Regions from separate parts of the Comamonas sp. A7-5 genome, predicted to be linked through region 2. Evidence: riboswitches for the same ligand, from Rfam matches in the RefSeq annotation. Region 2 holds a riboswitch; each other region holds the start of a gene.
What was found. A riboswitch is a leader RNA that binds a small molecule or an ion and turns the genes downstream of it on or off. The one in region 2 is predicted to bind thiamine pyrophosphate.
Positions count from the first base shown of each region.

Region 1 (7,570 bases), on a different contig from region 2:
CGGCCGACCAGCGATGCAGCCAGGTCGCAACTTCGCTGTAGAGGCTACCCATGCAGGTCTCCGTGCGGGCTTTTCTTCAGCAACTGCTCCTGTACGGAGGTCTCGTAGGCGCTGCAGATGTCGCGGCCAGGGCCGTCGCCACGCAGCCGGCCTTGCTCCAGCCAGATCACGCGCTCAAAGTCGCGCACATGGTCAAGCACATGGGTGGAGACCAGCACCTGTTGCGGTGCGGTGGCAATATCCTGGGCCAAGCGGGCCTGACCGGGCAGGTCCAGGCTGGCAAAGGGCTCGTCCAGCAGCAGCAGTTGCGGCGCCGCAATCAGCAGCGAGAGCCAGCACACCTGCTGGCGCTGGCCCTGGCTCAGACTGCTGACGGCCCGCTCGGCCCAGTGGGCCAGGCCGCGTGCGGCCAGCAACTCGCGCGCCCTGGCTCTGGCTTGCTGCTTGCTCAGGCCCTGGGGGCGAAGGCCCAGGGCCAGTTCTTCCTCCACGGTAGGGAAGATGATCTGATCGTCCGGATTCTGGAACATCAGGCCGATCAGGCCGGGCTTGTGCTCGCGCGCCTGCAGCAAGGGCATGCCATCCACCAGTACTTGTCCGGCCTGGGGCAGCTCGAGCCCGCAAAGCAGGCGGAACAGGCTGGACTTGCCCGCGCCGTTGTTGCCGATCACGCCAATGCGCGTTTCAGTCAGGCTAAGGCTCAGGCCGTCAAACACCTGGGTCTGGCCGCGCTGCAGCCGTATATCGACCAACTGCACACCCTTTTGGGTGGGGCTTTGCAATCCATCACTCATACATCAGCTCCAACTGCGGGAATGGCAGGGCTGCAAGGCGCCGGGCTGGAATGTGGATCACAAGAAACGAAAAGGACTGACATACGGGGGAAATCTGAAACTGTGCCCGGCTTCAAACATACGAGGCAGCGCTGGTGGCGGATTCTAGCGCTGTGAATTTGCTTTCAAAAGCCCGCCATCTGAGCTCTTTTTATGTGAATTTTCTATAAGAATTGATTTCTTTACCTGGAGCGGATGTCTGTTGTCATTTGGCCCGCATTTCGTGGCAGTTGTACCCCTGATGACTGCGTGTTGCAGAGTGAAGAATTTCTGTGTGCCGTTCTTGCCTGCTTCAGGGGCTAACTTCGCTCAAACTGCATACGCACCGGCATGGAAATTGATGCGATTGACTGTGTTTTGACGTGGCTTGCAGGGCTGATGAGCGCAAGTTTGTTGCCGGCGCCTGTCGTCTGGCAGGCAAACCGGGGCGGGATTGGCGGCTTTCGGGCTCAAGCAGGCAATGTACAAGCACCAGAATTTTTCTGAAAAAATCGCTTTTGATCTATCCGGATGTGAAAAAAGCGGGCTCTAGGCCCGCTTTCTGCTGTCCGGCAAAGCCGGATGACATGTTTAGAACTGGTAGCTGAGGCTGGTGCCGGCCATCCATTGACGTCCCGGAGCGGGCTCGTAGTAACGTCCGTTGCCTTCGTTGACGATGACCGAGCCCACATAGTTCTTGTCTGCGAGATTGTCGATGCGGGCAAAAGTGCTGAGCTTCCAGGCGCCCAGGCGTTTGGTGTAGCCAACGCTCAGGCTGGCCACGTTGTAGCTGGGGGCATAGACCTGGTTCTTGTCGTCGGCGGCAATACGGCCCACATGACGCCAGTCCAGGCCCACACGCCAGTCGGTGGCGGGAAGCCATTCCAGTCCCAGGTAGCCCAGATGCCTGGCCGTGCCGGCAATACGGTTGCCGGCGGGAGTGCAGTCCTGGCCCTTGCTGTCGCAATAGCCGCTGCGCAGGCTGGCATCAAGCAAGGTCAGCGCGCCGCTCAGGCGCAACTGGGGCATCAGCCAGGTGCTGGTGCTCAGCTCCATGCCGCGGCGGCGGGTCTTGCCGGCATTCTGATAAGAGGTGCGGCCGTTGTCGTTGCTGGCCACCACAATTTCATCGTCGGTGCTGGTCTGGAACAGCGCGGCAGACCAGTCGCCGCGCAGTCCGGCCACATTGAAGCGTTGCTTGATGCCCAGCTCGGCACTGGTCGATACCGCAGGTTTGAGGCCGAAGTTCAGACCGCCGGCCAGATCGGGGCGGTACGAGATCTCGTTGAAGGTCGGTGTTTCCATGCCGCGACCCAGAGAGGCATAGATATTGGTGTCCTGATTGAGCTCGTGCTGGAGCGAAACAACCGGCAAGAGCTTATGGAATCCGGCATTGCCGCTGTCATTCTTGTCGGCCAGGAAATGGTCGCGCGATTGGAACTGCACATTGCTCCAGCGCAGGCCGGCATCGAGCTTCCAGCGCGGTGCAAAGGCCCAGGAGGCTTGCAGATAGGGGTCTATGCTGGTGAGGGTGTTGCGCTCGTCGCGCACCAGCTCGCCGACCACGCCCAGCTGGTTGCCCGCAAAGTTCTTGTAGCCCTGGCGGTCTTCCCTGACAGTGTTGGCGGCCAGGCCAGCAATCAGGCTCAGGCTGCCGCTGCCCAGCTCGTATTTGCCGCTCCAGCGCGCATCGATGCCGCCATAGTCGCGCTTGAGGCCGATCACTCCGCCTCTGTAGCCGGTCTGCGATGCCTTGGGTGTGGACTGGAACTGCATCATTTCGCGCTGACCGGCATAGGCCATGAGGCGCAGCGCCTGGCCGCCGTCCAGCTGGCGCTCATAGGTCAGGCCGGCCTGGGTCTGCTTCACGCTTTTGCGCGAGTCGTAGAGCAAGGGGTTGGACGCCACAGCCTTCGGATTTGCCGCCCAGTCCTTGGGCGTGATGCCGCCCGGGTCCTTGGCATCGATGTCCACATGATTGGCTACCAGGGTCAATTGGCTGTATTCGTCGGGCTTGACATCGATGCGGGCGTTGAACAGGTTTTTGTCCGCCGCGCTCTGGGCCCGGTAGCCGTCGGTGAGAAAACGGCTGGCGCTGAGCACATAGCCAATCCCGTTGGTTTCGCCCTTGGCCTTGAGGCCCAGGCGCTTCTGGCCGTCGCTGCCCAGTGCAAAGCTGCTTTGCACCGAGGGCGCGCCTTCACCACGTTCGGTATAGGCATTGATCACTCCGCCAGAGGCGTTGCCGTAGAGGGCGGAGTAAGGACCGCGCAGCACTTCCACGCGCTCCAGCGAGGCGATATCGATATTGTTGGTCTGACCCTGGCCATCGGGCATGGTGGAGGGGATGCCGTCCACATAGATCTGAATGCCGCGCACGCCGAAGGTGGATCGTGCGCCAAAGCCGCGAATCGACAGCTGCAGGTCTTGCGCGTAGTTCTGGCGGTTCTGCAGCTGCAGACCCGGAGCTGCACTCAGGGACTCCGAGAGATTGACCTGCAGATTGCGCTCGCGCATGCGCTCGCCGTCGAGCACGGTCACGGAGGCCGGGGTTTGCTCAAGTGCAGACTCCTGCAAGGTGCTGCGCACGGTGACTTCGGACAACTGGGGCAGTTCCGGCTGGGCGGCGGCTTGCTGGGCTGTTGCGGACTGTGCCGTCAGCAGCAGTCCGGCGGCGGCCACAGGCCAGCCTGTCAGATGACAAAGGCGCGAAAAATGCATGTGAATATCTCTGGGGCTTGGGGCGGGCGTTCAGTGCCCTGGATGGCTTGCAAGCTCTGCTGACGCCGACATGCCGCGCTTTCAGGCGTGGCGTACCTGCGTGATTGTCGGCGCCGTGGCAGGTTAGGTCTCAGGCAGCTTGCGGTGCTGGGTCGATTGTATTTGGGCAGCAGTATTTTGATGTTTTTGCCCTGTATGTCCTTCTTGCCCGTGCTGGAGCATTACCCCAGGTTACAAGTGACGCGACTTTCATGCGGCGGTGCAGGCCCCTTGCAGTGATGCCGTTGGGGTAAGATGGCGCCGCGCTCCGGGGTGCACGCCAGTGCTGAGATCTACACCCGCGAACTTGACCCGGTTCATACCGGCGGAAGAAGAGCTTGCAAGCTGACCTCAGGGCAGTGCGTTCTCGCATGGTCAGCAAGCCTTCGGAGCATGACGTCCCCGCTCTCGAAGGAATTTCATGGACAAGGCCGCTTCGCTGGTCGCAGATCTGCTTGCTTTCATCGCAATGGATGACTGCACCGACGACCAGTTCAATCAACTCGCCCTGCGCCTCTTCGCCTACCAGTACGAATGCAATGCGCCGTTTCGCAGCTTTTGCCAGCGACGCGGCGCCACGCTGCGCAATGTCAGGAGCTGGCGCGATGTTCCGGCCGTGCCCATCGATGCCTTCAAGGCCATGGAGCTGCGCAGCGAGCCGCCGTCGCCCGCCGAGCGCGTATTCATGACCAGCGGCACCACGGGCCGCGCTGCGCGCGGACGTCATTTCCATCCGCAGCTCGATGTCTACGACCTGTCCATGAAGCGCTATTTCGCCAGACGTTTCATGCAGGGTCTGGAGCGCATGCCCATGGGCATTCTGTTTCCCGATGAGCAGGCCATGCCCAATTCCTCGCTGGCCCACTATCTGGCCCTGGCCTGTTCCGAATTCGGCTCGGCAGGCAGCCGCTACTATCTGAATTCGGAAGGGCTGGACATGCCGGCCCTGTGTGCCGCGCTGGATGAGTCCGAGCGCAGCGGCCAGCCTTTTGCGCTGCTGGGCGCGAGCTTCAGCCTGGTCCATGTGATGGATGCCCTGCGCGAGCAGGGCCGCAGCTTTCGCCTGCCTGCAGGCAGCCGCGTACTGGATACGGGCGGCTACAAGGGGCAGTCGCGCGAGCTGCCGCTCGAGCAGTTCTATGCCGAGCTTTCGCAGCTGCTGGGCGTGCCGCGCAGTCTGTGCATCAATATGTATGGCATGACCGAGCTGAGCACCCAGTTCTATGACGATGGCAATGCGGTACTGCCTTCGGTCAAGTCCGGTCCGCACTGGATTCGCTCGCGTCTGGTGGAGCCGATCACCGGCAGGGATGTGGCAGCTGGTGAGCGCGGCATTCTGGTGCATTGCGATCTGGCCAACTACAACGCGGTGACCACCATCCTGACCGAGGATGTGGGCCTGTGGGCCGGTCCGCAGGAAAAAGACGGCTTTTTGCTGCTTGGGCGCGCCGAGGGCGCCGCCGCCAAGGGATGCTCGCTGGCGGTTGAAGAGTTTGTGAAAGCTGCCGGCGCATGAGCAAGCAGCGCAAGGTGCAGCGTATCAAGGCAGGCTATCTGCCGGGCCTGGGCGACGAGGAAGTGCAGTGGCAGACGCTGGACTTCACGTCTCGGGACGGGCGGGTGCTGCAAGTCAGCGTTCCCGTGCTGACGGCGCCGCAGATGCAGGCACTGGCCTGCCGTGTGCGCAAGGCCGCGGCCGCCCATCTGCGCCCCATGCCGGTGGCCGATATCATCGATGCCGTCGATCGTGCGATGGCCCGCCTGCTTGACCGTAACGACATCTACCGCCAGCAGGCCGAAGCCTGGCTGCCCGTGGTCAGCGGCTATGACGCCGATATGGTGCGGCTGGGGCTGACAGGATTTTTCAAGACCTTTCGTGCAGCGCAGCTCAAGCGCTTTGTGGCCGAGGATTTTGCCAATCCGGCGGTACTCGATGGTTTTCAACCGGCAGCCAAGGGCGGGGCCGTACGTGCTTTCGGCCCGGATCTGCTGGTGCATAGCTGGGCCGGCAACGTACCTGCGCTGTCGCTGTGGAGCCTGGTCTGCGGCTTGCTGGTCAAGGCCCCTGCGATTGGCAAGCTGGCCAGTGCCGAGCCTTTGTTTGCGGGCTGGTTTGCACGCTTGCTGGCAGAGGTCCACCCGCCGCTGGCCGATTGCCTGGCCGTGGTGTGGTGGCGCGGTGCAGGTGGCGAGGAGGCCGACGCGCTCTATACCCAGGCCGATACGGTGCTGGCCTATGGCGGCAACCAGACGCTGGATGCGTTGCGTCGTCGCCTGCCCGTGACGACGCGCTTTTTGCCCCATGGCCACAAGCTGGGCTTTGGCTTGATCGACGCGCAGGCGCTGGATACGCTCAAGGCTCCGGCCATGGCAAGGCTGGCGGCCTGGGACGTGATGCGCTATGACCAGCAGGGCTGCTACTCGCCCCATGTGTTCTATGTGCAGCGTGGGGCGCCGGTCTCTGCGCGTGCTTTTGCCGACTATCTGGCAGCCGAGCTTGCCAATCTGCAGCGACGATTTGCACGCCGCGAGCTGGATCTGGAAGAAGGGGCGGCGCTGGCACGCTGGCAGCAGAACATGGAGTGGGGCGGTGAAGCACACCAGTTGCTGGGGCCTGTGGATGCGCCCTGGAGCGTTGCCTACAGCGAGAGTCTTCAGCCCTTGGCACCGACCGCGCTGTACCGCACGATTGCCGTGGTGGCTGTGGACCGGCTCGATGCCGTGCTGCCCGTGGTGGCCGCTCAGCGCGACTATCTGCAGACCGCCGGCATTGCTGCCGGCCCCGAAGAGCTGTACCGCCTGGCGGGGCTGCTGGGTGCGGTTGGCGTCACGCGTATCAGCGCCATCGGCTCCATGAGCATGCCCGAGGCGGGCTGGCACCATGACGGGCGCTTCAATCTGCTGGATCTGGTGCGCATGACGGAGATCGAGCAGTCGGCAGAACTGGCGGCCCAGCCGCTGGCCTCTTATGCGGACTGAGGGAGTGGATACAGCCGTGGCATTCATGGAGTTCAAGCAGGCCCGATACAGCTACCCAGGGCGAGCGCCGGTGGTGGATGGCGTGGACTGGCAGATCGGGGCAGGAGAGTTTCACTGCCTGCTGGGGCGCAGCGGCTGCGGCAAGACCACGCTGCTCAAGCTGGCGGCAGGCCTGCTCCGGTCCCAGTCGGGCCATGTCTTGCTGCGCGGCAGCGAAGTGGCAGCGCCGGGGCCGCAACTGGGCTTTATGTTCCAGGCGCCGACGCTGCTGGACTGGCATACGGTGATCGACAACGTGCTGCTGCCTGTGTCGCTGCAGCGCAAGCCCACGCAGCAGGATCAACAGGCGGCCATGCAGTTGCTGGAGCAACTGGGTCTTGCCGAACATGCTTCGCTCTATCCGCGTCAGCTCTCGGGCGGACAGCAAAGCCGGGTGGCGCTGGCACGCGCCCTGATTCTGGAGCCGCCGCTGCTGCTGCTCGACGAGCCTTTTGCGGCGCTGGATGCCATCACGCGTGCCGAGCTGCAGGACGATTTGCTGCGCACCTGCCAGCGGCATGGCACGACGGTGCTCTTCGTCACCCACGACATTAACGAGGCTGTCTATCTGGGTGACCGTATTGCACTCATGCATGGTGGCCGCATCGTGGACGACTGGTCTGTCGAGTTGCCACAGCCTCGCCAGCAGAGCCTGCGTCATGGCGCGGCGTTCAACGACTATTGCGCGCGCATTCGCACATCCATGGACCGGGGTGGCGCATGAGCGGCCTGCTGAACAGAACACATTGGCTGTCTGCATCGCTTTTGATAGCTGTGATCGCAATGTGGGAGCTGGCTGTGAGGCAATTTGGCTTGTCGGCGCTGGTCTTGCCTGCACCCTCGGCAGTGGCGCTGTCCCTGTGGTCGGGTCTCGCGTCCGGCTATTTCTGGCCGCATCTCTGGGCGACCTTGCAGGCCTTGCTGCTGGGCCTGCTCATAGGCAGCGCCGTAGGTCTGCTGTCCGGTATGGCGCTGGCCGA
Region 1 covers NZ_JBCPWO010000001.1:226,499-234,068, reverse strand. Annotated here, with positions in the region: gene AAIL67_RS00985 (energy-coupling factor transporter transmembrane protein EcfT) at 1-52, opposite strand, end outside; gene AAIL67_RS00980 (ABC transporter ATP-binding protein) at 45-794, opposite strand; gene AAIL67_RS00975 (TonB-dependent receptor) at 1,404-3,533, opposite strand; TPP riboswitch at 3,832-3,923, shown strand; gene AAIL67_RS00970 (long-chain fatty acid--CoA ligase) at 3,994-5,088, shown strand; gene AAIL67_RS00965 (acyl-CoA reductase) at 5,085-6,551, shown strand; gene AAIL67_RS00960 (ABC transporter ATP-binding protein) at 6,541-7,314, shown strand; gene AAIL67_RS00955 (ABC transporter permease) at 7,311-7,570, shown strand, end outside.
Region 1: linked by a shared signal. The riboswitch ahead of AAIL67_RS00970 (long-chain fatty acid--CoA ligase) and the one ahead of thiC (phosphomethylpyrimidine synthase ThiC) in region 2 are both predicted to bind thiamine pyrophosphate.

Region 2 (7,570 bases):
CGGGAGTTTGTGGATTCTGTGGAGAGAAATACACCTCCGACGCTTGTCCACTGCTTGTGGACGCTGCCCCCAAGGAGCGTCTATGCCTGGTGGCTGCCTCTGGCGACATAAAAAAAGGGCCCGGTCCACCGGACCAGGCCCTTTCCGCAGTCGTGGGGCGACCGCCTTTTTTATTCTGCGTTCTTCTGGCCTTCTTCGGCCACAGCTTCGGTGTCTTCCTCGGCGGGGGCTTCGAATTCGCCAGTCTTGACAGCCTGACGCACGGCCGCTTTTTCGCCAGCGGTGGCGAACTTGCTGAACTTGCCCAGCACGGGAATCAGCGAACCATAGATGCGTGGGTTGGCGGCCAGGATTTCGCGTTGTTCCAGGAAGTCGGCTTCACCCGTGAAGTTGCCCACCAGACCACCGGCTTCGCTGACCAGCAGAGAACCGGCAGCCACGTCCCAGATGGACAGGCCGGACTCAAAGAAACCGTCGGCAAAGCCGGCAGCCACATAGGCCAGGTCCAGGGCTGCGGAGCCGGGGCGACGCACGCCGGCGGTGCGCTGCATGACTTCGCCCAGCATCAGCATGTATTGCTTGAAGTTGTCGCCACGGCGGAAGGGGAAGCCCGTGGAGATCAGGCAATCACGCAGCTGGGTGCGCTTGGAGACGCGGATGCGGCGCTCGTTCAGATAGGCTCCGCGACCCTTGGTGGCCGTGAACAGGTCGTTGCGGCTGGGGTCATAGATCACGGCGTGCTCGATCTTGCCCTTGTAGGCCAGGGCGATGCTCACGCAGTACACGGGGAAGCCGTGGATGAAGTTGGTGGTGCCGTCCAGGGGATCGATGATCCAGACATGGTCGGAGTTCTTGGCACCATGCTCGCTGCCCGATTCTTCGGCCAGGATGGAATGCTGGGGGTAGGCGTTGAGCAGCGTCTCGATGATGATGCGCTCGGCCGCCTGGTCTACCTCGGTCACAAAGTCGTTCACCTGCTTTTGCGCAACGCGCACCGATTCCACATCCAGTGCGGCACGGTTGATGAGGGCGCCAGCGGCGCGAGCAGCCTTGATGGCCACGTTGAGCATGGGGTGCAGGGAGTTCGACATAAATTGTGAGTGCGTTGGCGATGCAGCCCGGAGCAAAACTGGGCTGAACTACGCGGGTAAGAACGTAAAAGCCGCGACCGGCGATGCGGGGCGGCGACAATGGGTGCAATTCTACCCAGGCTGCGCTTTTTTTGCTTGTTCGTCCCGGCGACCCGAGGGTCTTCTCTGCGGCGCTTGCGGATGCCAGAGAGAGCTGGCCGCGTAGTCTGCTGTCTTATCAAGGCCACAAGTGGGGCCTTTTGCATTGTTCTGCGTTGATGAAAACCCGATTCGTACTGATTGAAACCAGCCATGCCGGCAATGTGGGCGCGGCTGCCCGAGCGCTCAAGACCATGGGCTTCGACGACCTGGTGCTGGTGCGCCCACGCTACAAGAACGTGCTGCGCAAGGAAGAAACCATTCAGCGTGCCAGTGGCGCACTGGATGTGCTGGACAAGGCCCGCGTGGTCGACACCCTGGAGGAAGCCCTGGACGGCATCAGCCATATGTGCGCGACGGCGATGACGCCACGCGACTTCGGCCCGCCCACACGTACTCCGCGCGAGCATTTCGAGTTGCTCCTGAAAGGAGAGCTTGATGTGCGCTCTGTGTCTGAAGTGGACGCAGGTCTGACCGATAACCTGCCCACATCCGGTGCGGCCTGCAACCAGAAGGGCGTGGCTTTTCTGTTCGGTTGCGAGCGCTTTGGCATGAGCAACGACGATGTCTATCGCTGTGATGTGGCGCTGTCGATTCCGTCCAATCCGCAGTTCGGTTCGCTCAATCTGGGCTCGGCCATTCAGGTCGTTGCCTATGACTGGCGTGTGGCACTGGGTGGTTTTCCCGTGGTGGAGCACACGCCTGAGGCGCATCGCGCCGACATGGCCCAGGTGCAGGGTATGCTGGGCCACTGGGAACAGGCCCTGGCCCATATCGGCTTTCTGGACCCGGCAGCGCCCAAGAAGCTCATGCCCAGGCTTAACCAGCTTTTCAACCGCGCGCAGCTGACCCAGGAAGAAATCCATATTCTTCGCGGTGTTGCCAAAGCCATGCTGCAGAGCCAGCCACCAACCCGCTAGACTTCACAAGCTAAACATTTCTCACGTTGTTATTTGATGCTTGATCGCCTGCGCTCCGACATCCAGTGCATTCTTGACCGCGACCCCGCGGCCCGCAGCACCTGGGAGGCCATCACCTGTTATCCGGGGCTGCACGCCATCTGGCTGCAGCGCCCTGCGCACTGGTGCTGGACGCATGGCTTCAAATGGCTGGGGCGCTTCATCTCGCACATGGGGCGCTGGTTCACCGGCATTGAAATCCACCCCGGTGCCGTCATTGGTCGCGAGGTCTTCATCGATCACGGCATGGGTGTCGTGATCGGCGAAACCGCCGTGGTGGGCGATGGCTGCACCATCTATCACGGTGTCACCTTGGGCGGTACCTCGCTCTACAAGGGCGCCAAGCGCCACCCTACGCTGGGCAAGAACGTGGTGGTCAGTGCCGGCGCCAAGGTGCTGGGCGGCTTCGAGGTAGGCGATGGTGCCAAGATAGGCAGCAATGCCGTGGTCATCAAGCCAGTGCCTGCAGGTGCGACTGCCGTGGGCATTCCGGCGCGCATCATTCCCAGCAAGACCGGGCATAGCGCCGATGTGACCGAGCATGAGTCGGCACCCAAGGTCGAGGCCAAGGCGCAAACGGCTGTCGTGATTGACGAGGATTGCGGCAAGAGCGGCTTCACCGCCTATGGCGTGACGGCCGAAGTCGACCCCGTGGCCCAGGCCATGCGCTCTCTGTCCGAAGGCGCTGCCGGCCATGAAAAGCAGATTGCACTGCTGTGGGCCGCCATCGAGAAGCTCTCGATTCAAGGCCATGTCAAGGACTGTGTGCCCTGTGAGTCCGAACGACCCGAGGCATTCCAGAAGGACAAGATCGATCAGATTCTGGGCAAGTAAACCCCAGGCGCTTGTCCATGGATCGCTTGATACTTCTGCTCTGCCAGTGAAAGCCAACGCCTGTCGTTGGCTTTTTTCATGGTGCTTGCCCGTAGTCGATTTGAGGGGCGAAAGCCCTGCCCGTCCGGCCGAGACTGCTTGCCAACTCAAACCCGAGGCAAGCAATGATGAATGTGGAACAGGCCATGCAGCAGCGCCATTCGGTGCGTGCTTTTTTGCCAAGGAGAGTGGATGCGGCGCTGATCAGGGATTTGCTGGCGCAGGCCGGACTTGCGGCTTCAGGCGGCAACCTCCAGCCCTGGCGCGTGATAGCGCTGACGGGGGACAGCCTTCAGGCATTGCGCCAGGCCATGCCTGCGGCGACCCCCAACTCTGATCCGGCCCTGGTCTATCCACCTCAGCTGTGGGAGCCCTATCGCAGCCGCCGCTTTGACAATGGCGAGGATCTCTATCGTTCCATAGGCATGGGGCGTGAGGACAGGAGTGGGCGGCTGCTGCAGCTAGCCCGGAACACCCATATGTTTGGCGCACCTGTAGGCGTATTCGTCGCGGTCGAGAACCGCATGTTGCATGCGCAGTGGGTGGATCTGGGAATCTATCTGCAATCGCTGATGCTGCTGGCTACCGGAAAGGGGCTCGCCACCTGCGCCCAGGGCTTCTGGCGCAATTACAGCGATTTTGTGAGCCGGCATCTGGCGCTGCCGCAGGGCTACCAGATCGCTTTTGGCATGGCACTGGGCTATGAGGACAGCGCGGCACCCATCAACCAGTGGCGCTCCACCAGGGCAGAGCCCGGGGAATGGTGCGAGATGCGCGGGTTCGAATGAGCCTGTCTTGATGCCGGTGCGGGCAGTCGCTTGACGCTTCTTCTTGCGTGGCAAGAAGGCGAGGACGAAGCGCAAGGCATCCAGCCGGGTGCCATGCAGGCAACCCGGCCGCTTCTTCAATGCCGACCGACTACTTCCACAGAGCGCACTTGCTCTCTTCCTTGGTGGTGAAGACCTGGTCGCCGGGCAGGGTCTTGAGCACCTTGAAGTAATCCCAGGCCTTCTTCGATTCGGCCGGTGCCTTGACCTGCAGCAGATACATATCGTGAGCGTAGCGGCCGTCGGGGCGGATCACGCCCTTGGCATAGAAGTCCGATAGCGGCGTGGCCTTGAAGCCGGCCATGATCTTGTCGGCATCCGTCGTGCCCAGCTTCTCGGCCAGCTTCAGATACTGCATGGCGGCCGAGTAGTTGGCTGCCTGCAGCGAGGTGGGCATCTTCTTGAACTTGGCAAAGAAGCGATCCGAGAACTTGCGGCTTTCGGGATTCAGGTCCCAATGCCAGCTGTCGGTGAACATCAGGCCTTCCGTGGCTTTGAGGCCCAGGCTGTGGATGTCGGAGCTGAACAGCAGCAGGCCGGCCAGCTTCATGGTCTTGGTCAGGCCGAACTCGCGTGCCGACTTGATGGCATTGATGGTGTCGCCACCTGCATTGGCCAGGCCCAGAATCTGGGCCTTGGAGTTCTGAGCCTGCAGAAGGAAGGAAGAGAAGTCGGCTGTATTCAGCGGGTGCCTGACGTTGCCCTGCACCTTGCCGCCAGCGGCATTGACCACGCGGGTGGTGTCGGCTTCCAGCGCCTGGCCAAAGGCATAGTCGGCCGTCAGAAAGAACCAGCTCTTGCCACCCAGCTCCACCACTGCCTTGCCCGTGCCCTTGGCCAGCGCCACGGTGTCATAGGCATAGTGCACGAAATAGGGGCTGCACTGGTCGTTGGTCAGGGCCGAAGTGCCCGCGCCGTTGATGATGTAGACCTTTTTCTTCTCATCGGCCACCTTGCCCATGGCCAGACCGGCACTGGAGGTGGTGCCGCCGATCAGCATGTTCATGCCCTGAGTGTCGAACCACTCGCGTGCCTTGCTGGCCGCGATATCGGCCTTGTTCTGGTGGTCGGCCGTCAGCACCTCGACGGGCTTGCCCAGCAGCTTGCCGCCAAAGTCGTCCACGGCCATCTGCACGGCCAGGGCTCCGCCCTTGCCGTCCACATCGGCATAGAGGCCCGACATATCGGTGATGAAGCCGATGCGAATCTTGTCCTGCGCCTGAGCGCCTGCAGCGGTCAGCAGGCATCCCAGTGCCAGCGTCAATGTTCTTGGGGAAAAAGCGGTAGCGGAGCAAACAGAGCGAGGCTTCATCAGAGTCATCTCCTGAGGTGGTGAGTACCCAGTCACTGCGACGGGCAGCCAGCATGGTCGCAGTTGGAGCAGGGCGCGCCATCAGGGCAAGCACCGGGGCGGCTGCGACAAGGTATCCACGGCGACTCGGGAAAATGCCGCAAGCTCCTACACTGCACACCAGCGATTCAGGAAAGTAGAAGAGATGGATATTCGTCAAGCATTGCAGCAGCGTCGTTCGGTGCGCGCTTTTCTGCCGCAGGCCGTGGCTGCTGCCACGGTGCGGGACTTGCTGGAGACCGCAGCACAGGCGCCATCCGGCGGCAATATGCAGCCTTGGCGTGTGACCGCAGTGGGCGGACAGGCGCTCAAGGATCTGTGCGCCAGGGCCAGGGAGACCGAGGCCGTGCAGCGCCCCGGCCTGTCCTATCCACCCGGTTTGTGGGAACCCTACCGCAGTCGCCGCTTTGAAAACGGCGAAGATCTTTACCGTGCAATCAATATCGGCCGCGAGGACAAGGCAGCACGTCTGGCCCAACTGGCCAAGAACGGCCAGATGTTCGGTGCGCCCGTGGGCATTTTCGTGGCCGTGGAGGAGCGCATGGGCTATGCGCAATGGGTGGATCTGGGCATCTATCTGCAGTCCTTCATGCTGCTGGCCGTGGAGAAAGGTCTGGCCACCTGTGCCCAGGGCTTCTGGCGCATGTACAACGACATGCTGATCGAACAGCTGGCATTGCCGGATGGCTACCAGATTGCCTTCGGCATCGCCCTGGGCTACGAGGATGTCAGCGCGCCCATCAACCAGTGGCGCGCAAGCCGTGCTGCCAGCAATGAATGGCTGGTGTTGCAGGGGCTGGATTGAACGGCGGATTAGACGCTTGAGGGTCAGGATAGTTAAACAGCTTCAAGAGTGCGCAAATTGTGGCAAAACCAGCCTATACTGCGTGCAGCTCCGGGGTGTGCGAAAGCGCTGAGATGCCAGTCACTGTGAAAACAGTGCAGGCGAACCCGACGAACTTGATCCGGTTCATACCGGCGGAAGAAGAGCGGGACCCTGACGCAGGGCCGATGGATTGACAGGGCAACTGGCGCGAGTGCCAACCCTGAAAGCCATAGGCACAGCAAACCCCAGGCGCCTCGCGCACTGGGGTTTTGTCTTTTCTGGACAGCCGGTGCGTGAAGAACCAGGCCGAAATTGCAGAATTTCGGCGGCACAGGCCGGATACCCCATAGCGGGCCGGGCCCGTGCAGGGCAAGATCAGAGCAGGGCCGCACTCCACGGAGCGTTTGATGCACTTCAACCGCTTTGAGGAGACTGCGATGAACGCCCCTGATTCCATTTTTACGCCTGCTGCAGGTCATGCCCCCGATGCCGCCCGTTTTGCCGAGCTGCTGGCACAGTCGCGCCAGCCGTTTCCCGCATCGACCAAGAGCTATCTGAGTGGCGCGCTGCATCCGCAGCTGCGTGTGCCGGTGCGCGATATTGCGCTCACCAATGGAGAGCAGGTCAGCGTCTACGACACCTCGGGTCCCTATACCGACCCCGCCATACAGATCGACGTGCGCCAGGGCTTGCCCAGCGTGCGAGGTGCCTGGATCGAAGCGCGCGGCGACAGCGAATACTACGTGGGTCGCCTGCGTGTGGCGCTGGACGACGGCGGCAAGCGCGGCGAGGAAGATGCGCGCGTGGACCAGCTGCGCGCCGAGGCGGCCGCGCTGCAGCGCCAGCCGCGCCGTGCCAAATCTGGCCAGAACGTGACCCAGATGCACTATGCCAAGCGCGGCATCATCACGCCCGAGATGGAGTATGTGGCCCTGCGTGAAAACGGTCGCCGTGAATGGATGGCGCAGTACCAGCAGGACGCGGCGCGCGAGCTGCGCCTGGCCGGCAACAGCCTGGGCGCAGCGATCCCGAAGATCATCACACCCGAATTCGTGCGCGACGAAGTGGCGCGCGGCCGCGCCATCATTCCGGCCAATATCAACCACCCTGAAATCGAGCCCATGGCCATCGGCCGCAATTTCAAGGTCAAGATCAATGCCAACATCGGCAATTCGGCCGTGACTTCCAGCATCGAGGAAGAGGTGGAAAAGCTGGTCTGGGCGATTCGCTGGGGTGCGGACAATGTCATGGACCTGTCCACCGGCAGGAACATCCACACCACGCGCGACTGGATTGTGCGCAACTCGCCCGTGCCCATCGGCACCGTGCCCATCTATCAAGCGCTGGAAAAGGTCGGCGGCATTGCCGAGGACCTGACCTGGGAGATCTTCCGCGACACGCTGGTCGAGCAGGCTGAGCAGGGCGTGGACTACTTCACCATCCACGCCGGCGTGCGTCTGGCCTACATCCACCTCACGGCCCAGCGCCGCACCGGCATCGTCTCG
Region 2 covers NZ_JBCPWO010000012.1:44,559-52,128, reverse strand. Annotated here, with positions in the region: gene AAIL67_RS18525 (inositol monophosphatase family protein) at 171-1,091, opposite strand; gene AAIL67_RS18520 (RNA methyltransferase) at 1,349-2,149, shown strand; gene cysE (serine O-acetyltransferase) at 2,186-3,022, shown strand; gene AAIL67_RS18510 (nitroreductase) at 3,190-3,849, shown strand; gene AAIL67_RS18505 (ABC transporter substrate-binding protein) at 3,980-5,200, opposite strand; gene AAIL67_RS18500 (nitroreductase) at 5,385-6,044, shown strand; TPP riboswitch at 6,126-6,243, shown strand; gene thiC (phosphomethylpyrimidine synthase ThiC) at 6,503-7,570, shown strand, end outside.

Region 3 (7,570 bases), on a different contig from region 2:
CACGGGCAGAAACAGATTCCATAGGCCCGCGGCCTGGGCCTTGGGCTTGAGCTTTTCAATGGTTTGCAGCGGCGTCCAGCGCTTGCCGGCGGCCGTGTTGGCCTGCATCTCCTCGGCATACTCCTTTTCCGCCGGGTAGATGTGTTCGTCCATGAACTTGAGCAGGCGTTGCTGCAAGTCCTTGGTTTTGGGCGAGTAGTCGAAGTCCATGAGTGCTCCTTTTGTTGTGGGACGGTCAAGTTGCGTGGTGGTGGATAAAAAGTCAGGCGCGCTGAGCGAAGGACCAGGCCAGCTCCGCCATGGGGCGGGCGGTGTCGCCCGAGGCCTTGGCCTGGGCGCTGGAGGCCGTGCCGGCCTCGACGCGCTTGGCAATGCCTTGCAGGATGGCCGCGATGCGGAACATGTTGTAGGCCAGGTAGAAGTTCCAGTCGCGCTGCAGCGTGGCCACATCGGCAATGCCGGTGCGCTGGCAGTAGCGCTGGATGTAATCGTGCTCGGCAGGGATGCCCAGGCCTGCGATGTCCAGCCCCGCGATGCCGCGGCCCAGCTCGGCCGGTATATGCCAGCTCATGCAGTGGTAGCTGAAGTCGGCCAGCGGATGCCCCAGCGTGGACAGCTCCCAGTCCAGCACGGCAATCACGCGCGGCTCGGTGGGGTGGAACATCAGGTTGTCCAGGCGGTAGTCGCCATGCACGATGGAGACGCGGCCTTCGTCGCGCGCACTGGCCGGCATATGGGCGGGCAGCCACTCCATCAGCTTGTCCATCTCGGGAATCGGCTGGGTGACGGAGGCCACATACTGCTTGCTCCAGCGACCGATCTGGCGCTCGAAGTAATTGCCGCTCTTGCCGTAGTCGGCCAGGCCGCGCTCGGCAAACTTCACGCTGTGCAGGGCTGCGATCACTCGGTTCATCTCGTCGTAGATCTGGCCGCGCTCGGCAGGCGTCATGCCGGGCAGGGACTGGTCCCAGAGCACGCGACCCTCCATGAACTCCATGATGTAGAAGGCGCGGCCGATGACGGATTCATCCTCGCACAGCGCATACATATGCGGCACGGGCACATCGGTGCCGGCCAGGCCCTTCATGACGCGGTATTCGCGCTCGATCGCATGGGCCGAAGGCAGCAGCTTGGCCACGGGACCGGGCTTGGCGCGCATCACATAGCTCTGGCCGGGCGTGATCAGCTTGTAGGTGGGGTTGGACTGGCCGCCCTTGAACATTTCCACCTGCAGCGGGCCCTCAAAGCCCTGGACATGCCGGCTCATCCAGTCGGTCATGGCATTGGTATCAAACGCATGCTGATCGGAAACCGCGCGGGTGCCGACGAAATGCTCATAAGTGCTCATGCTGTCTCAGTCCTTTGTTCGATTTGTGATGGGCAAGGCGCAGCCCGCCACGCTGCACAAAAGTGCAGCGAGCGAATGCGTGAAAGGGGGAGAGTTGCCGCAGCACGCGGCAAGAGAGAAACGAAGGTGAAAACTGGCGCGATACCCGCCAGAGATGCCGAGCAAGAGCCGCCTCGCGGCGATGGCATCGTCCCCCTCCCGCAAGCGCAGCGAAGCGAGAGAGGGGGAAGCGGCAAAGCCGCTCAGGGGGTGAATCAGTGGTCGGTGTCTGCAATACGCAGCAGCGTCACCCGGTCGCGCACGATGAGGCCACCCGGTTCGATGCGAATCACTTCCTCGCGCTCCATGGATTTGAGTTCCTGGTTCACGCGCTGGCGCGAGGCGCCCAGCAACTGCGCCAGCTCCTCCTGCGCCAGATGCAGGCCGATGCGGATCTCGTTGCTGTCCGACAGGCTCATCACGCCATAGCTGCGCGTCAGGTGCAACAGCTGCTTGGCCAGGCGCGCGCGCAGCGGCAAGGTGTTGAGGTCTTCCACCAGACCGTAGAGCTGACGTACTCGGCGTGCATTGAGGCGCAAGATCGCTTCGGAAAACTCCACATGCTCTGCCAGAATGCGCTTGAAGTCCGCCTTGGATACGCACAGCAGCGTGGTCTCGCCATGGGCATAGGCATCGTGCGTGCGCTTGTCGCCATCCAGAATCGCCACATCCCCGAACCAGATGCCCGGCTCCACATAGGTCAGCGTGATCTGCTTGCCCGTGATGGAGGTGGAGCTGACCCGCACCGCGCCACGTGCACAGGCAATCCACTCCTCGGGCGGTTCGCCGCGAGCGCAGATGAGCATGCCATCTTTGTATCGTTTGACGTAAGCGCATCGAAGAATGTCGTGCCGCAAAGAGGGCGAAAGGGATGAAAACCAGCGACCAGAGTTGATCGCCTCACGTTCTTCCATACTAAGAATTGGCTCGTCCATGTTCTGTCTTATGCGTGACTGGTAACCGCCCCATTGTCGCGTGTGGGACCGGCTGTGCCGCAACTGCGGGACTCAGGGTTGTCACCTGTGTGTCCGCTTCTAACGCGAAGAGGGCTTGCGCCGATCAAGAAAACCCAGCAGTCATGCGGGCTGCGGCGCGACGGAAAACAAAAATGCCCGCGGGCTGCGGGCATTCAGTCTTGTCATCTGCGGTATTTCATGCGCCGAGTTTTTCAGGCGCGATGGATCTGTGGCTTTAAGTGAAAATAGCTGGTAGCTCTTATCTTTCAAGCGCTCCAAGCTATTGAATTAGTAGTGCGTGGATTCACGCAGCAGCTTGCATGCGCGCCAGCAGATGCTTGGCCGCAGCTTCCGGATCGGGGGCGTTGACCAGGGCGCGTACCACGGCCACCGAGCCCACGCCCGTGGCACGCACGGCGGGGAACAGGTCCTCGGAAATGCCGCCAATCGCCACCAGCGGGTATTGCTGCATCAGCCGCACATAGGCCGCCAGCCGCGCCAGTCCTTGCGGGGCTGTCGCCATCTTCTTGAGCGTGGTGGGAAAGACCGCGCCCAGGGCGATATAGCTGGGCTGGACCGCATGGGCGCGCACCATCTCGGCGTAGCCATGGGTGGAGACGCCCAGGCGTGTGCCCGAGCTACGGATGGTCTGCAGATCGCGCTGGCCGATCACGTCCAGATCTTCCTGGCCCACATGGATGCCGTAGGCGCCTGCGTCCAGCGCGGCCTGCCAGTGGTCGTTGATGAACAGGCGTGCCTGCGTGCCCTTGACGGCATCAACAGCGGCCTTGACCTCTTGTGCAACGGCGGCCCTGTCGCCGGACTTGAAACGCAGCTGCACCGTGGGCACACCCGCGCGGGCCATGCGGCCCACCCATTCGGCCGTGGGCAGCACGCCATACAGGCCCAGCTCGCGCGGACAATGGGCAAAAGCCAGTGCCGGGTCGGCCTTGCCGAGACCGAAGTCGCGTGGGGCGTCGGGCCAGTGGGTGACATCGAACTGGTTGGTGCGTTCGCTCTGGCACTGCCAGGCCTGGGCCAGTGTTTGTGCATCCACGGCGATAAAGCCCAGCTGGCTGCAGGCTTCCAGCGCAGCCAGATAGGCGGGCTCCTGGCGCAGCGCGGGCGGCACGGGCTGGGGCGTCAGCTCGACCGAGTTGGCATCGTGGTGCAACTGGGCGCCAAAATTGGCACTGTGCTGGTGGATGATGGCTTGCGCCAGGGCCTTGATTTCTGCGGAGTCCATGGGCCGGCCTTTATTCCTGATGCCAGAAAGGGGTGCCCAGCACGGGCGTGCTGGGCTGGGCGGCGTTCTGCTCCGCCATGGCGCCAGCGCGCCAGGCGGCGTGACCGGCATTGACGGCATCGGAGAAGGCTCCGGCCATGGCCACGGGATCTTCGGACAGGGCCACGGCGGTGTTCAGCAGCACGGCGTCATAACCCCATTCCATCACGGTGCAGGCATGGGAGGGACGGCCCAGGCCGGCATCGACGATCAGCGGCACCTTCAGGCGCTCGCGCAGCATCTGCATGGCATAGGGGTTGATGGGGCCGCGGCCGGTGCCTATGGGCGCAGCCCAGGGCATGACGGCTTGGCAGCCCACGTCGACCAGTTTCTGGCACAGCACCAGGTCGTAGGTGGTGTAGGGCAGGACCTGGAAGCCGTCCTTGATGAGGATGGAGGCAGCTTCCACCAGATTGAGCGTGTCGGGCTGCAGCGTGTAGTCGTCGCCGATCAGCTCCAGCTTGATCCAGGGTGTGTCGAAGACTTCACGCGCCATCTGGGCCGTGGTCACGGCTTCCTGGATGGTCATGCAGCCTGCCGTGTTGGGCAGCACGGGCACATTGAGCTTGCGCAGCAGCTCCCAGAAGCTGGCGCCGGTCTCGGCCGCATTGCTGCCCTGGCGGCGCAGCGAGGCCGTGACCATGGCGGGCCTGGAACGCTCCACAGCCGCTTCGAGAATCGCCGGCGAGGGATAGCGCGAGGTGCCCAGCAGCAAGCGGCTTTCAAAACGTTGGCCGTAGAGAACCAGGGTGTCGTCGGTGGTTTTTGTATTCATGATTTATCTATATCTCTTGTCTTTGTACCGCAATGGGCGTGAAGCCCAGTGAGCCTCAAACAGGCATGTGCCAAGTCAGTGACACCGAGCAAGAGCCGTCTCGCCGCGAGGGTGTCGTCCCCTGGGGGAAGGCGCGAAGCGACTCAGGGGGATTCATTTCTAGCCGCCTGTCACCGGAGAGATGACTTCCATCCTGTCGCCCTCGTTGAGCGGATGGTCGGCGTACTGCGTCTTGGGCACAAACACCGTGTTGACCGCCACGGCAAACGGGGGCTTGGCCTGCATCTGCGCCAGCGCATCGGCCACGGTGGCATGGGCTTGCAGCTCGGTGGCTTGCTGATTGAGGGTGATCTTCATGGCATGAAACGGAAAATAAAGCGGGTGCTAAGTTAAACCTCTGCACGGCGGCGCTTGCGTGCGCAGGGGGTGCAAGTGCTGTGCGCCAAAGTTCGGGCTCGCGGCTCAGCTGCGATGCACGGCGACATCGAACTCGCGCGCCAGCGGCGAGTCGTTGTGGTCCACAAGCTCCAGCACCACGTCGAGCATGGCGGGCGAGATCATGAAGCCGTGGCGGTAGAGGCCGTTGACTTCCATGACGCGCGGCGTCAGCAGGCGCACGGCGGGCAGATTATCGGGCAGGGTGGGGCGGCACTGGGTGGCGATCTCCACAATCCGGCCTTCGGCAAAGCCGGGGTGCACGGTATAGGCCGCGCTCAGCAGCTCCAGCGTGGAGCGCACGCTGGCCGGCGACATATCGTCGGACTCGATCTCGGTGGCGCCGATCACGAACAGATGATCTTCCTTGGGCGCGATATAGATGGGGTAGCGCGGATGGATCAGGCGTGTGGGGCGCTGCAGCGTGACTTCGGGCGCATGGATGCGCACCACCTCGCCGCGAATGCCGCGCAGTTGCTTCCACTGGCTGCGGGCCCCCAGGCCGCGGCAGTCGAACACGAAGTCGGGCTGGCCGGCTTCGCCGGGACGGAAGTCGCCGACCTCGCGCGGGCTGTCCCAGTGCAGCTGCACGCCCAGGGCGCTGAGCTTGTCGACCAGCGCCGTCAGCAGCTGACGGTTGTCGAGCTGGCCTTCGCCGGGCAGATAGACGGCCTGGTTGAAGCGTCCCTGCAGCGCGGGCTCGCAGTCCTGCAGTGCCGCGCCGGTCTTCTCCTGCATGGCCGGCAGGCTGGGGTTGATGCGCCGGTTTTTCTCCAGCAGGCCGAAAAAGCGTGCCGCATCGCCCTGATCCTGGCGGTGCCAGAGAATCAGCGTGCCGTTTTGCTGCAGAAACACATGCTGCTCGAGCTGAGCTATCAGCTCGGGCCAGCGCTTGAGCCCATGCTGGCCCATGCGCACCACGCCGGGCTCGGTAATGGCCGACTCGGCCAGCGGCGCCAGCATGGCGGCTGCCACGCGCGCCGCAGCACCATCGCCTTGCGGGCCATGGGCGTCATAGAGGTCGATGGCGTGACCGCGCTGGGCCAGGGCCAGAGCCAGCAGACGGCCCATGAGGCCGCCGCCGAGAATTGCGATCTTTGAAGAAGCTTGTAGCAATGACATGTGCAAATCGTTTTCCATCCGGACACAGGAACAGGGCCATGTGCAGGACAAAACGCGGCATGCCTTGCGGCTTGTGAAACTCCCCACGCCAGCATGACCTGGATCGGGTGCAGGGGGCACAGGGCACGGATGGTGCTCTGGTGCGCAGCCCGTGGCTGGCGCAGCCCCAGGGTGTTTCTCAGTCCGCACAGGCTGCTTGCCTGCGGGACACCCCTGTTTCGTCCGTTGGACATTACAGCACAACCGCAAACAGCACGCATTGACCATGCGCATGGGCGATAATTTTTGCCATGACAGTGATTGCTTCTTCCTCCATCTCCGGCGCCGCAAAAAAGCGCTATGCACGCGTGCTCTCCATAGCCGGCTCGGACAGCGGCGGTGGCGCCGGCATCCAGGCCGACCTCAAGACCTGTGCGGCTCTGGGCTGCTACGGCATGACGGCGATCACGGCCATCACCGTGCAGAACACGCTGGGTGTGACGGGTATTCACGGCATTCCGCTCGATACCGTGCGCGGCCAGATCGATGCCGTTGTGCAGGACATAGGCGTCGATGCCGTCAAGATCGGCATGCTGGCAACCCCCGATGTGGTGAGCGTGGTGGCGGATGCGATCCGTCGCCACGGTATCAGGAACGTGGTGCTGGACCCCGTGATGGTGGCCACCAGTGGTGACCGCCTGATCGTTCCCGAGACGGCACAGGCGCTGGTCCAGGAGCTGTTCCCGCTGGCGACGGTGATTACCCCCAATCTGGATGAAGCAGCTTTGCTGCTGGGTCGCAACATCGACGGCATTGCAGCGCTGGATGCGGCCGTGGCCGATCTGCTGGCCATGGGCGCGCCGGCCGTATTGCTCAAGGGCGGGCATCTGAGCGGCGATCTGGTCATGGATGTGCTGGGCCGGCAAGGCCAGCAGGTCGGCGACTATCTGCGCCTGCAGTCGCAGCGCATCGTCACCCATAACGGCCATGGCACGGGCTGCACGCTGTCGTCGGCGATTGCCTCCTTCCTGGCTCAGGGGCTGGCGCTGGAGGCCGCAGTGACCGAGGCGCGCCGCTATATTCTGGGCGCCATCGAGGCGGGAGCCGAGGTCTATACCGGCCAGGGTCACGGCCCCCTCAATCATGGCTATGCGCCGCGTGCACAGCTGATCGTCGAAGGCTGATTACGGCGCCCGCAAAAAAGGCCTGCTGCTGCAGGCCTTTGCTTTGGGTGTTCGTGTTGCAGGGCTTACCAGCCCCAGACCAGATTCTTGGCCACCCAGCCGCTCTGGCCGTTGCTGCGCTGCACCTGGGCCCAGCTACCTTGCTTTTTCAGAGTCTGCAGCACCTCATGCTGCTCCAGCTTGCCCACGCGCTTGTGCTTCTGGCCGGGGCCGGAGCGCAGATTGGCCGTGCGCGCCGTCACCACCATATGCGGGCTCTTGCTGGTCAGCGGGGCGTGGACCCAGCCCAGCGTGGACTCGTAGTCCTTCACGCGCAGCCACTGCCCCTTGCGCTGGGTGACTTGCAGCGGATAGCCCTTGCTCAGTTCCCAGAGGGTTGCGGAGCGGGTGTTGGGCTGCTCGCGCACATTCACGGTCTTGCCCTTGATACTGACAAATTCCTGGGCT
Region 3 covers NZ_JBCPWO010000004.1:453,639-461,208, reverse strand. Annotated here, with positions in the region: gene AAIL67_RS10240 (acyl-CoA dehydrogenase family protein) at 1-210, opposite strand, end outside; gene AAIL67_RS10235 (phosphotransferase) at 263-1,348, opposite strand; gene AAIL67_RS10230 (Crp/Fnr family transcriptional regulator) at 1,603-2,322, opposite strand; gene thiE (thiamine phosphate synthase) at 2,648-3,589, opposite strand; gene AAIL67_RS10220 (thiazole synthase) at 3,600-4,403, opposite strand; gene thiS (sulfur carrier protein ThiS) at 4,563-4,760, opposite strand; gene AAIL67_RS10210 (FAD-dependent oxidoreductase) at 4,866-5,960, opposite strand; TPP riboswitch at 6,024-6,185, opposite strand; gene thiD (bifunctional hydroxymethylpyrimidine kinase/phosphomethylpyrimidine kinase) at 6,251-7,123, shown strand; gene AAIL67_RS10200 (SH3 domain-containing protein) at 7,189-7,570, opposite strand, start outside.
Region 3: linked by a shared signal. The riboswitch ahead of AAIL67_RS10210 (FAD-dependent oxidoreductase) and the one ahead of thiC (phosphomethylpyrimidine synthase ThiC) in region 2 are both predicted to bind thiamine pyrophosphate.